DNA from 3 places in the Enterobacter sp. PL_is379 genome. Region 3 is predicted to be linked to each of the others. Evidence: riboswitches for the same ligand, from Rfam matches in the RefSeq annotation. Region 3 holds a riboswitch; each other region holds the start of a gene.
What was found. Region 3 has a riboswitch for thiamine pyrophosphate ahead of thiB (thiamine ABC transporter substrate binding subunit). Riboswitches for the same ligand answer to the same signal wherever they lie in the genome.
Positions count from the first base shown of each region.

Region 1: another riboswitch for thiamine pyrophosphate. It lies ahead of thiC (phosphomethylpyrimidine synthase ThiC); the one in region 3 lies ahead of thiB (thiamine ABC transporter substrate binding subunit).
Region 2: another riboswitch for thiamine pyrophosphate. It lies ahead of thiM (hydroxyethylthiazole kinase); the one in region 3 lies ahead of thiB (thiamine ABC transporter substrate binding subunit).

Region 1 covers NZ_JBVPGT010000014.1:5,197-10,286, reverse strand. The annotation lists gene thiC (phosphomethylpyrimidine synthase ThiC) at 1-1,721, opposite strand, end outside; TPP riboswitch at 1,801-1,912, opposite strand; gene AC0TOY_RS00400 (Rsd/AlgQ family anti-sigma factor) at 1,967-2,464, opposite strand; gene nudC (NAD(+) diphosphatase) at 2,560-3,333, shown strand; gene hemE (uroporphyrinogen decarboxylase) at 3,372-4,436, shown strand; gene nfi (deoxyribonuclease V) at 4,446-5,090, shown strand, end outside.
Region 2 covers NZ_JBVPGT010000023.1:94,686-99,775, reverse strand. The annotation lists gene AC0TOY_RS05240 (hypothetical protein) at 1-506, opposite strand, end outside; TPP riboswitch at 1,120-1,216, shown strand; gene thiM (hydroxyethylthiazole kinase) at 1,252-2,022, shown strand; gene thiD (bifunctional hydroxymethylpyrimidine kinase/phosphomethylpyrimidine kinase) at 2,019-2,819, shown strand; gene AC0TOY_RS05225 (GntR family transcriptional regulator) at 2,862-3,608, shown strand; gene AC0TOY_RS05220 (PfkB family carbohydrate kinase) at 3,582-4,535, opposite strand; gene AC0TOY_RS05215 (ADP-ribosylglycohydrolase family protein) at 4,532-5,090, opposite strand, start outside.
Region 3 covers NZ_JBVPGT010000032.1:368,981-374,070, reverse strand. The annotation lists gene AC0TOY_RS20625 (sugar efflux transporter) at 1-145, opposite strand, end outside; gene sgrT (glucose uptake inhibitor SgrT) at 266-418, opposite strand; gene sgrR (HTH-type transcriptional regulator SgrR) at 507-2,162, shown strand; TPP riboswitch at 2,199-2,299, shown strand; gene thiB (thiamine ABC transporter substrate binding subunit) at 2,331-3,314, shown strand; gene thiP (thiamine/thiamine pyrophosphate ABC transporter permease ThiP) at 3,290-4,900, shown strand; gene thiQ (thiamine ABC transporter ATP-binding protein ThiQ) at 4,884-5,090, shown strand, end outside.

The DNA.
Region 1 (5,090 bases), on a different contig from region 3:
GATTCCTGCGGCAGGGTCTCGTCGTGATAGGCGCGGGCGGTGAACGGATCCAGCGCCAGGTTGAACTGGTCTTCCCAGCGGAATTCAAAGCGCGCCTTCGACATGGCGTTATCGCGGATTTGCGCCCCCGGGTGGCCTTTGGCCAGATCCGCCGCGTGGGCGGCAATTTTGTAGGTAATCAGCCCCTGCTTCACGTCCTCTTTGTTTGGCAGGCCGAGGTGCTCTTTCGGCGTCACGTAGCAGAGCATGGCGCAGCCGAACCAGCCGATCATCGCCGCGCCAATGCCTGAGGTGAAGTGGTCATAGCCCGGCGCAATATCGGTGGTCAACGGTCCCAGGGTATAGAACGGGGCCTCATGGCAGTGCTCCAGCTCTTCGGTCATGTTGCGGCGGATCATCTGCATCGGCACGTGTCCCGGGCCTTCAATCATTACCTGCACGTCATACTCCCAGGCGATTTTAGTCAGCTCGCCCAGCGTGTGCAGCTCGGCAAACTGCGCTTCGTCGTTGGCGTCGCGGATGGAGCCCGGACGCAGGCCGTCGCCCAGCGACAGGGAGACGTCATAGGCGGCGCAGATTTCGCAGATCTCGCGGAAGTGTTCGTAGAGGAAGTTTTCCTGGTGATGGGACAGGCACCACTTCGCCATGATGGAACCGCCGCGCGAGACGATACCGGTCAGACGCTTCGCCGTCATCGGCACGTAGCGCAGCAGCACGCCCGCGTGAATGGTGAAGTAGTCCACGCCCTGCTCGGCCTGCTCCAGCAGCGTGTCGCGGAACGCTTCCCAGGTGAGGTCTTCGGCAATGCCGTTGACCTTCTCCAGCGCCTGATAAATCGGGACGGTGCCAATCGGTACCGGGCTGTTACGCAGGATCCATTCGCGGGTTTCGTGAATATAGCGGCCGGTGGAGAGATCCATTACCGTGTCCGCGCCCCAGCGCGTGGACCAGACCAGCTTTTCCACCTCTTCTTCGATGGAGGAGGTCACGGCCGAGTTACCGATGTTCGCGTTGACCTTCACCAGGAAGTTGCGGCCGATAATCATCGGCTCGGACTCCGGGTGGTTGATGTTGGCGGGGATAATCGCGCGCCCGGCGGCCACTTCGTCACGCACAAACTCCGGCGTGATGTTCTCCGGCAGGCGAGCGCCAAAGCCTTCACCCGGATGCTGATAACGCAGCACTTCGCTACGGATGCGCTCACGACCCATGTTTTCGCGGATGGCGATGAATTCCATTTCCGGCGTGACGATGCCCTGGCGCGCGTAGTGCAGCTGGGTCACGCATTTGCCCGCTTTAGCGCGTTTTGGCGTCAGCAGGCCGGTAAAGCGCAGCTCGTCCAGACCGTCGTCGGCCAGGCGCTCTTTGGTGTACGCAGAGCTGCGTACGCTGAGTTCTTCGCAGTCGTTACGCGCCTCAATCCACGGCTGGCGCAGCTTTGCCAGACCCTGCTGAACGTTGATGGCAACATCAGGGTCGCCGTACGGACCGGAGGTGTCATACACCGGCACGGCTTCGTTGTCTTCGTACTGCGGATTCTCTTTGCTGCCGCCGATAAGCGTCGGGCTGAGCTGGATTTCGCGCATCGGGACGCGGATATCGGCCTGCGAGCCGGAAATGTAGATGCGTTTCGAGTTCGGGAAAGCGGTGCCTTCCAGGGTGTCGATGAAGTGTTGGGCCTGTGCGCGCTGTTCGCGGCGGGTCAGTTTTGCAGTAGACATAGCTCATTCCAAAAGTGAAGGACATGGCTTGTCAGACGACGGATGAAGCAAGAGAGGATCGCCCGGGGAGCGATACAACAGCAGTGTGACTCTTGTTCCCTTCGCAGGTATTAGCCTGATCAGGTTCCGCGGATCCCGAATTAACGGTCTCAGCCCGCGCTTTCAGGCGCTGGGCACTCCGACAAGAAAAATCCCCCTCGTGAGAGGGGCGAATGGTTGTAAATTACTCGTTAACGGTGAAGAACTCAAGCAGGGCGCGCGACGTTCTCTTCGTTACTGATGTTCAAATCATTGTCCAGCACGAGGGCGATCAGCTTATCTTCCAGCGTGAATCGCTCTTCCAGCGCTTCACCGAGGTCGGATAGCGCCCGCTGAAACTCAAGATAGTTATCGTGATCGATGGCGTTCTCGAGCGCGGAATCATAGTAATCCATGATCTGCTGGGTGTTGGCTTCCAGCAGCGGATAGAGCTTGCTGGCTGCTAAATACGGTGTTGTCCCTTCCATTTCGCGGATAATGCGTTCATAAATATTGAAATGGCCGTCGGACAGATAGTCGACCAGGCCCTGACAAAAATCATCCAGCGCTTTTTCATTCAGTCGCATAAACGATTCTTTGCCAGGCTTAATGCCGACCAGATTGTAATAAGCCACGAGTAGATGCTTGCGCACATGTAGCCAGCGATCCACCAGTTTGTTACTTCCTCTAACGCGCTCAGTCAGGCTTTCCAGCTGGTTTAACATGGTCGACTCCGCAAAATGTTGGATTGAATCTGCTTATCCAGAATGTAACCACAATGCTAACAACATGTCAGTGAAGCGAAGGTAGTGCAATAGATATGGATCGTATTATTGAAAAATCAGATCTTGGTTGGTGGATCGTCAGTCACGAACAAAAATTATGGCTTACTGCCGGGGAAATCCCCTATGGCGCAGCTGAGGCGTTCGATCTTGTTGGCCAGCCAGCGCTACAGATCGGCGAGTGGCAGGGTGAGCCCGTGTGGTTGATCCAACAGTCCCGCCGCCAGGATATGGGATCTGTGCGCCAGGTGCTGGATCTGGATGTCGGGCTGTTCCAGCTGGCGGGGCGCGGCGTGCAGCTGGCCGAGTTTTACCGCTCGCATAAATACTGTGGCTACTGCGGCCATACCATGCGTCCGAGCAAAACCGAATGGGCGATGCTCTGCAACCACTGCCGCGAACGCTACTATCCGCAGATTGCGCCGTGCATTATCGTCGCTATCCGCCGGGAGGATTCCATCCTGCTGGCGCAGCATACCCGTCATCGCAACGGCGTTCATACCGTGCTGGCCGGCTTCGTCGAAGTGGGCGAAACGCTGGAGCAGGCGGTGGCGCGCGAGGTGATGGAGGAGAGCGGGATCAAAGTGAAGAACCTGCGCTACGTCACCTCCCAGCCGTGGCCGTTCCCGCAGTCGCTGATGACGGCCTTTATGGCCGAATATGACAGCGGCGAGATCGTTATCGATCAGAAAGAGCTGCTGGATGCGAACTGGTATCGCTACGACGATTTACCGCTGTTACCTCCGCCGGGCACCGTGGCGCGTCGGCTGATAGAAGATACCGTGGCGATATGTCGGGCCGAGTATGAGTAGTGTTACACTGAGGCCATGACGCTTAAGGAACTGCAAAAATGACCGAACTGAAGAACGATCGTTATCTGCGTGCGCTGCTGCGCCAGCCCGTTGATGTCACCCCGGTGTGGATGATGCGCCAGGCGGGACGCTATCTGCCAGAGTACAAAGCCACGCGCGCGCAGGCGGGCGATTTTATGTCGCTGTGCAAAAACGCCGAGCTGGCCTGTGAAGTGACGCTCCAGCCGCTGCGCCGCTTCCCGCTGGATGCTGCGATCCTCTTCTCGGATATTCTGACCATTCCGGATGCCATGGGCCTTGGCCTGTACTTCGAAACCGGTGAAGGCCCGCGTTTCACCTCTCCGATCAAAAGCAAAGCCGACGTGGACAAGCTGCCGATCCCCGATCCGGAAGGCGAGCTGGGCTACGTGATGAACGCCGTACGCACCATTCGCCGCGAGCTGAAAGGCGAAGTGCCGCTGATTGGCTTCTCCGGCAGCCCGTGGACGCTGGCAACCTATATGGTGGAAGGAGGCAGCAGCAAAGCCTTCACCCTGATTAAAAAGATGATGTACGCCGAGCCGCTGGCCCTGCATGCGCTGCTCGACAAGCTGGCGAAGAGCGTCACCCTCTATCTGAACGCGCAGATTAAGGCGGGTGCGCAGTCGGTGATGATTTTCGATACCTGGGGTGGTGTGCTGACCGGACGCGATTATCAACAGTTCTCCCTGTATTACATGCACAAAATCGTCGACGGCCTGCTGCGTGAAAACGAAGGTCGCCGCGTGCCGGTGACGCTGTTCACTAAAGGTGGCGGTCAGTGGCTGGAAGCGATGGCGGCCACCGGCTGCGACGCGCTGGGTCTCGACTGGACCACCGATATTGCCGATGCGCGCCGCCGCGTGGGCGACAAAGTGGCGCTGCAGGGCAATATGGACCCGTCCATGCTCTATGCGCCGCCAGCCCGCATTGAAGAAGAAGTGTCGACTATACTGTCTGGTTTCGGCCAGGGGGAAGGTCACGTCTTTAACCTCGGCCACGGTATTCATCAGGATGTACCGCCAGAGCACGCAGGCGTATTTGTGGAGGCGGTGCATCGGCTTTCTGCCCAGTATCACAAGTAAGGAGTCGTTATGGATCTCGCGTCGCTACGCGCTCAGCAAATCGAACTGGCCTCATCGGTGATCCGCGAGGATCGTCTGGATAAGGATCCTCCGCAGTACATTGGCGGAGCAGACGTCGGGTTCGAGCAGGGTGGGGAAGTGACGCGAGCGGCGATGGTGGTACTGAAATACCCTTCGCTTGAGCTGGTGGAGTACAAGGTCGCGCGTATCGCGACCACCATGCCGTATATCCCGGGCTTTCTCTCCTTCCGCGAATATCCCGCGCTGCTGGCAGCGTGGGAGCAGCTCTCGCAAAAACCTGACCTGCTGTTTGTCGATGGGCATGGGATCTCACACCCGCGCCGTTTAGGCGTTGCCAGCCACTTTGGGCTGCTGGTGGATGTGCCGACCATTGGCGTTGCCAAGAAACGCCTGTGCGGCGCGTTTGAGCCACTCTCCGCCGAGCCGGGCGCGCTTGCGCCGCTTATCCATAAAGGCGAGCAGCTGGCATGGGTCTGGTGCAGCAAGGCTCGCTGTAATCCGCTGTTCATCGCCACCGGCCATCGGGTGAGCATGGACAGCGCTCTGGCGTGGGTACAGCGCTGCATGAACGGCTACCGCTTACCGGAGCCGACGCGCTGGGCTGACGCGGTGGCCTCTTCGCGTCCGGCTTTT
Region 2 (5,090 bases), on a different contig from region 3:
AATGCCTGAGTCGCTTTGTCAGAGGCGTCCTGGAGGGCGTGATCTTGTCTATCCTGATCGGCTTTGAAAATGCTTTTATCGACCTTACTTGCAAGCGCTTGTGTATTAGCATCTGCTTTGTTGTTCGCATTGGTGGCGGTGATTTCAGCATGATCAGCAGCGGCTTTAGCCGATGTCGCTATAGTATTAGCAGTAGTAGCTTTTGCATCAGCAGCAAGAGCATTAGTGTTAGCAGTTTGAGCATCAGTTTTAGCACTACCAGCAAGGTTATCAGCGGCGCTAATTGCATTCCATTGATCAGTATTTTCAGTTTTTAAACCTGTGATATCGTTTTGATTCGTAATAACCTTGTTGGCCATTAAATCCAGATCATAACCGGCACCTTGTGTACCAATAATCGTAATGTTGTCTTGATCAGAAGTAACATTAAATGCAGCAGCATTATCTGTATTAGCAAACACAACACCAAATACAACAGCGATAGTTGATTTATTTAAAAATCTCATTTGAAAGCTCTCATCATCAATGCAAAAAATAAAGTTAGGGCGCTATCCTGGCGGGAAGATACAACGTCTTGTTATATCTGAATTAATTCACGATTTACGTTGAAAATTTTGGTTTGATAACTTATTTCGTAACGTGTAGTAACTATCTATGAATGTGTAATTTTGATTATTGATCTGGATCATAAACAGCAGGAATAGCTAAACGAGTCGATTAAGAAGGGTTGGGATAGATAATTATATATTACAACGAGTTAGATATTTGTAATGAATGGAGGAGAAATGAGAAATAAAATATCTATACATTAAATATGTTTAAGTGTTTGGGTGAGAAATCATTAAAAATACAGATAACAGTTTATGTAAATTTATATATTATTGCCGATTATTTATTATCGAATATCCATTCTGCTTCGAATGAAAATGAAATGAGGTCATTTTTGTTCCGGGATATACCAGGAAAAAATATTTATGTTGAAGAGACTAGCGAAAAAGTGTTTAGGGAGATTCATCACGCGATCGCTGCCTTGATAAATCGAAACCTCTTGCGCCTGGCCTGTGGCCCCGGTTACACTAAATTACGACATAGATTTTCAATAAATCATTGTTTTAAAAGTACTTTGACTCGGGGTGCCCTTCTTTGTGAAGGCTGAGAAATACCCGTATTACCTGATCTGGATAATGCCAGCGTAGGGAAGTCAGATGCCTTCCCGGTCATCGCTTCTTCACGCAAGGCAGGAGCGAACCCATGCAGCCTGACCTGCTCGATTTACACGTTTTACACCACTTCCGAACCCGTTCTCCACTGACCCATTGTATGACCAACGATGTTGTACAGACCTTTACGGCCAACGTTTTGCTGGCGCTTGGCGCATCACCGGCGATGGTGATCGAGGCCGAAGAGGCCGAGCAGTTTGCCGCGATAGCCGATGCGCTGCTGGTTAACGTTGGCACGCTGACCGCGCCGCGCGCCCAGTCGATGCGTCGGGCAATAGAAAGCGCGGTGGCGGCAGGCAAACCCTGGACGCTGGACCCGGTTGCCGTTGGCGCGCTCGCGTTCCGTACCCGTTTTTGCCATCAAATTCTTGCCCTGAAACCGGCGGCCATTCGCGGCAATGCCTCAGAAATCCTTGCTCTTGCCGGAATGAGCGCAGGCGGGCGCGGCGTCGATACGACCGATACCGCCGCCAGCGCGGTGCCCGCTGCTCAGGCGCTGGCCCGCCAGACCAATGCCGTTGTGGTCGTCACCGGTGAGGTGGATTACATCACTGACGGACAACGCACCCGAACGGTAACCGGTGGTGACCCGCTTATGACGCGCGTGGTGGGCACCGGGTGCGCTCTCTCCGCCGTCGTCGCGGCGAGCTGCTCGCTGCCGGGCGACCGTCTGGATAATATCGCTGCTGCCTGCGGATGGATGAAGCGGGCTGGAACGGTGGCCGTTGCGCAGTCGCGTGGCCCGGGCAGTTTTGCCAGCGCGTTCCTCGACGCGCTCTACACGCTGGAGGAGCAAGCATGAAGCGGATTAATGCCCTGACCATTGCCGGCACCGATCCCAGCGGCGGCGCGGGCATCCAGGCTGACCTGAAAACCTTCTCGGCCCTTGGCGCGTACGGCTGCTCGGTCATTACCGCGCTGGTGGCGCAAAACACGCGCGGTGTACAGTCGGTCTACCGTATTGAGCCGGATTTTGTTGCCGCACAGTTGGATTCGGTATTCAGCGACGTGCGCATTGATACCACTAAAATCGGCATGCTGGCCGAGACGGACATTGTTGAAGCGGTGGCCGAGCGGCTTAAGCGTTATGCGGTGCAAAACGTGGTGCTGGATACCGTCATGCTGGCAAAAAGCGGCGACCCGCTGCTCTCTGCCTCTGCCGTGGAAACCCTGCGTAAAAAGCTGCTGCCGCAGGTGGCGCTTATCACCCCCAATCTGCCGGAAGCCGCCGCGCTGTTAGGCACATCGCACGCGCAAACGGAACGTGAGATGAAAGCGCAGGGGAACGCGCTGCTGGCAATGGGCTGCGGTGCGGTGCTGATGAAGGGCGGGCATCTGGATGACGCGGAAAGCCCGGACTGGCTTTTCACCCGCGACGGCGAAGTGCGCTTTACCGCGCCGCGCGTGCAGACCAAAAATACCCACGGCACGGGCTGTACGCTTTCGGCCGCGCTGGCGGCGCTGCGTCCACGGCATGACGGCTGGGCCGATACGGTGCGCGAAGCGAAAACCTGGCTCTCGGCGGCGCTGGCGAAAGCCGATACTCTGGAAGTGGGTCACGGTATTGGGCCGGTTCATCATTTTCATGCATGGTGGTAACCCAGTATACTTGCAGGAAACACCACGCCTGAGAAAACAGAGATGGAACAAGCGCATACCCGGTTAATCGCTCAACTGAATGAACGGATCGCCGCGCCCGATAACACGCCGCTGTACCTGAAATTTGCCGAAACGGTAAAAAACGCGGTGCGCAGCGGCATGCTGGAGCACGGGAATATTTTGCCCGGCGAGCGCGATCTGAGCCAGTTAACCGGGGTGTCGCGCATTACCGTGCGAAAAGCGATGCAGGCGCTGGAGGAAGAGGGCGTGGTGACGCGTTCCCGTGGCTATGGCACGCAAATCAACAACATCTTTGAATATTCGCTTAAAGAGGCGCGCGGCTTTTCCCAGCAGGTGGTGCTTCGCGGTCAAAAGCCCAATACGTTATGGGTCAATAAGCGGGTGGTGAAGTGCCCTGAAGAGGTGGCGGACCACCTGTCGATCTCCCCGGACAGCGAGGTCTTTTTGCTCAAGCGCATTCGCTATGTGGATGACGATGCGGTGTCCATTGAAGAGTCCTGGGTCCCGGTCGGGTTAATTCCCGACCCGGATGCGATTGGCATTTCGCTCTACGACTACTTCCGCAGCCAGAATATCTTCCCGCAGCGCACCCGCTCAAGGGTGAGCGCCCGCATGCCGGACAGCGAGTTTCAGGCGCACATTAAGATGGACGAAAAAATACCGGTGCTGGTGATCAAGCAGGTCGCGCTTGACCAGCAGCACCGGCCGATTGAGTACAGCATCAGCTACTGTCGCAGCGATCTATACGTCTTTGTGTGCGAGGAGTAATTCGTCGCGAGTCGGGGCGCAATCTCCGCCTCGGTGGCTGACTACCCAGGACGCCACGGCATTCCCCAGCAGAACGGCGTCTGCCAGTGACCATCCCGCCGCCAGCCCGGCAAGCGTGCCGCCCGCGTGGCTGTCGCCAGCGCCAATGGTGTCCACAACCGTCGCCGGGAACGCCGGAACAACGCCCGAGGTCTTACCGTCATACCACGCGGCGCCGTCTTTATCATGCCGCACAATCAGCGCGGCACCGAAACGCAGCGGCCACTCCGCACCCAGATCTTCAGCCGTGACACCCAGTCGCTCGGCTGCGATCTCCGCTTCCTGACGATTAAGCGACACAATCGGCCTGCAGGCCATAATTCGCGTCATCAGCGCGTCAGGAATATCCGCGATGCGGGGACCGAAATCGATAAAGGCCGTCACGTCCGGCAACCTCTCCAGCCAGCCTGTCAGCAGCTCGCCGCTGGGCGATGCCAACTGATAGCCGGACAAATAGACCAGGCTGTTCGACGGGATATTAAGCACATCAAGCCAGCGCTGCTGCCACTGGTTCTCCACGCCGCTAAAGGACATAAAGGTGCGCTCGCCGTCTGGCTCCACCAGCGCGAGGCACCAGCCGTTATCGCCGTTTTCGGCCTCAATGGCGCTGTGCAGATCCTGCTTCGCCATGGCGTTGCGAATGATGTCCGCCCACACGCCGTGGCCGACGGGCAGGGCGTTTTGCGCCGTAATGCCGAGCCGTTTCAGGGCGATGGCAATGTTCAGCGCGCAGCCGCCGATATTCACCCCCTGCTGTTTGAGCTCGATATCGCACCCGCGCCAGGGCAGGGCGTAGGCGTCGGCGATGACGTCAATCACCGCTGCGCCCAGCACCGTCACCGGGCGCGTGGCGTGCAGATTGTCGAGACGTTGGGCAAATGCATTCATACGCCCTCCCTTTGCTCCCTGAAGTGCAGCAGTTTCTCGCAATAGTGGCCGAAATCGAGCCGGTTGACGGCGTCGAGTTCGGCTTTGAGCGCCGGGTCAATCGCCTGCACGCCGTGGAGCGCGCCGCAGATGGCTGTCGCCATTGCGCCAATGGTGTCGGTATCGCCGCCCAGATTGGCGCATAAAATGGCGCAGCGGTTCGGGTCGGTTCCCGCCAGTTCGACCATCGCAATGGCTGCCGGAACGGACTCAATGGTGCTGGTTCCGGCCCCCACGAGCTGGTACACCTGCTCGCTGGCAGACTCAATCCCGTTGGCTTCCCGCACGGTCTTAAGGGCCAGCTCAATACGCGCCGCCAGCGACGCGCTGAAGGTGGTGGTTTTCGCCTCCTGCGCATAGCGGGCAATACCCGGCAGGGCATCGACGATGTTCTGCCAGCTTTCGCCGTCGACGGCGCGCGAAATAGCCCAGGCAATCACCACCGCGCCGGCAATGGCGAGATCGGATTTATGGGTCGGGCTGGAGGCCTGCGCCACCTGCTCAACAAAGTGTTCC
Region 3 (5,090 bases):
ACGGCTGTGCCCCCACCTCGCGGCTGAGAAACAGGCTCAGCGTCGGCGCCTGCAGCGCCCCCGCCACGCCCATCATAAAGGCCACCAGCATAAAAGCGGCATACACGCCGTTCAGGCGTCGCCCCATCGTCATCAACCACAGCATGCGCAAGTCCTTGTGAAAGCGAATCAAAATCGGGTGAAAGAATAAACGAAAAAAGCCAGCAAAAACATTTTGCTGGCGGGTGATAAGCACCAATACTCAGTCACACATGATCGAGGCGAGTTAGCGGGAAGAGGTCGGTGTTGTAACGTCCCACTGCATCAATTCTTCTAACGTTTTCAGCCGTTGCTCTGCATACTGGCGGGCCAGCCAGGACGATCCTTTTGTCGCTGAAAAGTACTGCTGATAAAACTGACGTGCGGTAGACCTCTTCATAATTTACCTCCTCACTTCATCGAGGAGAATTATTGGCCTAATATAGGGATAAATAAATTGCTGGTTTTTTGTCAGGAGTTCCCCTTTTATGCCTTCCGGTCGTCTGCAACAACAGTTTATCCGCCTCTGGCAGTGCTGCGAGGGGCAATCGCAGGAGACCACGCTCAACGAGCTGGCTGACCTGCTTAGCTGTTCCCGCCGTCATATGCGTACGCTGCTCAACACCATGCAGCAGCAGGGTTGGTTAAGCTGGGAAGCTGAGGCGGGACGCGGCAAACGTTCGCGGTTGACCTTTCTCTATACCGGGCTGGCGTTGCAGCAGCAGCGCGCGGAAGACCTGCTCGAGCAGGACCGCATCGATCAGCTGGTTCAGCTGGTGGGCGACAAAGCCGCCGTGCGCCAGATGCTGGTTTCCCATCTCGGACGCAGTTTTCGTCAGGGTCGGCACATCCTGCGGGTGCTCTACTATCGTCCAATGAAAAATCTGCTGCCCGGCACGGCGTTACGCCGCTCAGAAACCCATATGGCCCGGCAAATCTTCAGCGGTCTGACGCGGATAAATGAGGAAAACGGGGAACTGGAAGCGGATATCGCGCACCACTGGCAGCAACTTTCTCCGCTTCACTGGCGCTTCTTTTTACGCCCCGGCATTCACTTTCACCATGGTCGCGAGCTGGAGATGCACGACGTCATCGCCTCTCTGGAACGCGTCCGAAGGCTGCCGCTCTACTCGCATATTTCGCGTATCCACTCCCCCACGGCCTGGACGCTGGATATCGAGCTGTCGCAGCAGGATAAGTGGCTTCCCTGGCTGCTGGGCTACGTGCCGTCGATGATTTTGCCCGGCGAGTGGGAATCGATGAACAATTTTGCCAGCCTGCCGATTGGCACCGGGCCCTACTCCGTGTCCCGCAATAACAGCAACCAGCTGAAAATCCGCGCGTTCGATGACTACTTTGGCTATCGGGCGCTGATCGACGAAGTCAACGTGTGGGTATTGCCGGATCTCAATGAAGACCTGAGCTGCGGGCTGACGCTTGAAGGCCCCACCACGGGAGAAAAAGCCGTGGAGAGTCGCCTGGAGGAGGGATGCTACTATCTCCTCTTTGACCGCCGCACCCACCGCGGGGCAAACCAGGCCGTCCGCAAGTGGATCAGCCACGTGTTGTCCCCTGCCAATCTGATCTACCATGCGGAAGCGCAGTACCAGACATACTGGTTCCCGGCCTACGGCCTGCTTCCTCGCTGGCACCACGCCCGCCCGTCGCACTGCGACAAGCCTGCAGGGCTGGAGTCTATCACCCTGACCTACTACCGCGAGCACGTGGAGCATCGTTTTATCGCCAGAATCATGACCCGACTGCTGGCGGCCGAAGGAGTAACGCTGGAGGTCAAGGAAGTTGACTATGACGAATGGCACCAGGGGGATATCACCAGTGATATCTGGCTTAACAGCGCCAACTTCACCCTGCCGCTCGATTTCTCGCTCTTCTCGCACCTGTATGAAGTCCCGCTGATCCAGCACTGCATCGACCGGGACTGGCAGCAGGACGCCGCCCTGTGGCGCGCGGGCGAGATGAATTTAGCCGCGTGGTGCCAGGCGTTACTTGCCGAACAGGCGATTGTGCCGCTGATCCACCACTGGCTGATGATCCAGGGCCAGCGCAGCATGCGCGGCCTGCGGATGAATACCCTGGGCTGGTTTGATTTTAAATCCGCCTGGTTTGCGCCGCCGGAGCCATAACGCTTTCGTAATATTCACCAAATCATTACAATAGCGCCGTTCTCAACGGGGTGCTGCATCACTGATGTGCGCTGAGATAATACCCGTCGAACCTGATCCGGATAACGCCGGCGAAGGGATTTGAGGCTGTCGCTCAAAATCCTTTGCCACTCAACTTTGAGGTGCAAAGTGTTAAAAAAAGTTCTCCCCCTGCTGGCGCTTTTTGCGCTGCCTGCTTTTGCGAAGCCCGTCCTGACGGTCTACACCTATGACTCCTTCTCTGCCGACTGGGGCCCTGGCCCGGTAGTCAAAAAAGCCTTTGAAGCCGACTGCAACTGCGAGCTGAAGTTCGTCGCGCTGGAAGATGGCGTGTCGCTGCTCAACCGCCTGCGTATGGAAGGGAAAAACAGCAAGGCTGACGTGGTGCTCGGGCTGGATAACAACCTGCTGGACGCCGCCTCGCAGACCAAACTGTTTGCCAAAAGCGGCGTCGCGGCAGATGCCGTTAATGTGCCTGGCGGCTGGAAGAACGACACCTTTGTGCCGTTCGATTACGGCTACTTTGCTTTTGTTTATGACAAAAATAAGCTGAAAAACCCGCCGAAGAGTCTGAAAGAGCTGGTGGAAAGTGACCAGAGATGGCGCGTGATTTATGAAGATCCGCGGACCAGCACGCCGGGCCTCGGTCTGCTGCTGTGGATGCAAAAGGTTTACGGGGATAAGGCGCCGGAAGCGTGGCAGAAGCTGGCCGCCAAAACCGTCACCGTGACCAAGGGCTGGAGCGAAGCCTATGGTCTGTTCCTGAAAGGCGAAAGCGACCTGGTGCTGAGCTACACCACCTCTCCGGCCTACCACATTATCGCCGAGAAGAAAGACAACTACGCTGCGGCGAATTTCGCTGAAGGGCACTATCTGCAGGTGGAAGTGGCCGCGCGTACCGCCGCCAGCAAACAGCCGGAGCTGGCCGAGAAGTTCCTGAAGTTCATGGTTTCACCGGCGTTCCAGAATGCCATTCCCCCAGGCAACTGGATGTATCCGGTCACTGGCGTTGCGCTGCCAGCAGGTTTTGAGCAGCTGACCAAACCAACAACCTCGCTGGAGTTTACGCCGCAGCAGGTCGCCGCGCAGCGTGCCGCATGGGTAAGTGAATGGCAACGCGCCGTCAGCCGCTAATTCCCGGCTGGCTACTTCCCGGGCTGCTCGCCGCCATAGTGATGGTGGTGGTCAGCCTGGGGGCTTTTCTTGCTCTGTGGTTCAACGCGCCAGAGAGCGATCTGCTCGCCCTCTGGCACGACAGCTACCTCTGGCACGTTATTCGGTTCTCCTTCTGGCAGGCGTCGCTTTCTGCCCTGCTGTCGGTGATCCCGGCCATTTTTCTGGCGCGCGCCCTGTATCGGCGGCGTTTCCCCGGCAGGCAGGCCCTGCTGCGCCTGTGCGCCATGACGCTGATCCTGCCCGTGCTGGTGGCGGTATTCGGCATTTTGAGCGTTTACGGTCGCCAGGGCTGGCTGGCATCGCTGTTCGGCCAGCTTGGTCTGGAATGGTCATTCTCGCCTTACGGGCTGCAGGGCATCCTGCTGGCACACGTCTTTTTCAATATGCCGATGGCAACGCGTCTCTTTTTGCAGGCTCTGGAGAACATTCCCGGCGAGCAGCGCCAGGTTGCCGCCCAGCTCGGCATGCGCGGCGTGTCGTTCTTCCGCTTTGTCGAATGGCCGTGGCTGCGCCGCCAGATCCCGCCCGTGGCGGCATTAATCTTCATGCTCTGCTTTGCCAGCTTTGCCACCGTGCTGTCGCTCGGCGGTGGGCCGCAGGCCACCACCATTGAGCTGGCGATTTACCAGGCGCTGAGTTACGACTACGATCCCGGTCGCGCTGCGCTGCTGGCGATAGTCCAGATGTCGTGCTGCCTTGCCCTGGTACTGTTGAGCCAGCGGCTGAGTAAAGCCATTCCCGCTGGCAGTCATCAAATAACCGGCTGGCGCGATCCGCAGGACAGCCTGCACAGCCGCGTCAGCGATTTTGTCCTGATCGGGCTGGCACTCCTGCTTCTGTTGCCGCCGCTGCTGGCCGTTATCGTTGACGGACTGAACCTCAATCTCCTGTCTGTCCTGCAACAGCCCGTCCTCTGGCAAGCCACCTGGACCTCGCTGCGTATCGCGCTGGCTGCCGGATTACTGTGCGTCATCCTGACCATGATGCTGCTGTGGAGCAGCCGTGAGCTTTACGCCCGCCAGGCGCAAAAAGCCGGACAAATGCTGGAGCTGACGGGCATGCTGATTCTGGCGATGCCGGGGATCGTGCTGGCGACAGGCTTCTTTTTGCTGTTCAACAGCACCATCGGCCTGCCGGAAAGCGCCGACGGCATCGTGATCTTTACCAACGCCTTAATGGCCATCCCTTATGCGCTCAAGGTGCTGGAAAACCCGATGCGCGACGTCAACAGCCGCTACGGTTTGCTGTGCCAGTCGCTGGGCATGCAGGGCTGGCAGCGGCTGAAGGTGGTCGAACTGCGCGCGCTAAAACGTCCGCTGGCACAGGCGCTGGCGTTTGCCTGCGTGCTCTCTATTGGAGACTTTGGGGTCGTGGCGCTGTTCGGCAATGACGATTTCCGCACGCTGCCCTACTGGCTCTATCAGCAAATCGGCTCTTACCGCAGTCAGGACGGCGCGGTCACCGCGCTGTTACTGCTGCTGCTGTGCTTTGCCTTATTTACCGTTATCGAGAAACTTCCGGGGCGTGATGTTAAAACTGACTGATGTAACCTGGCTTTACCAGCATCTGCCGATGCGCTTCACGCTCTCCGTGCGCCAGGGAGAGATGATCGCCGTGCTTGGCCCAAGCGGCGCAGGAAAAAGCACGCTGCTTAATCTCGTTGCAGGTTTTCTGCAGCCGGCAAGTGGCTCGATCGTCATAGATAACCGGGATCATACCCACACGCCGCCCGCA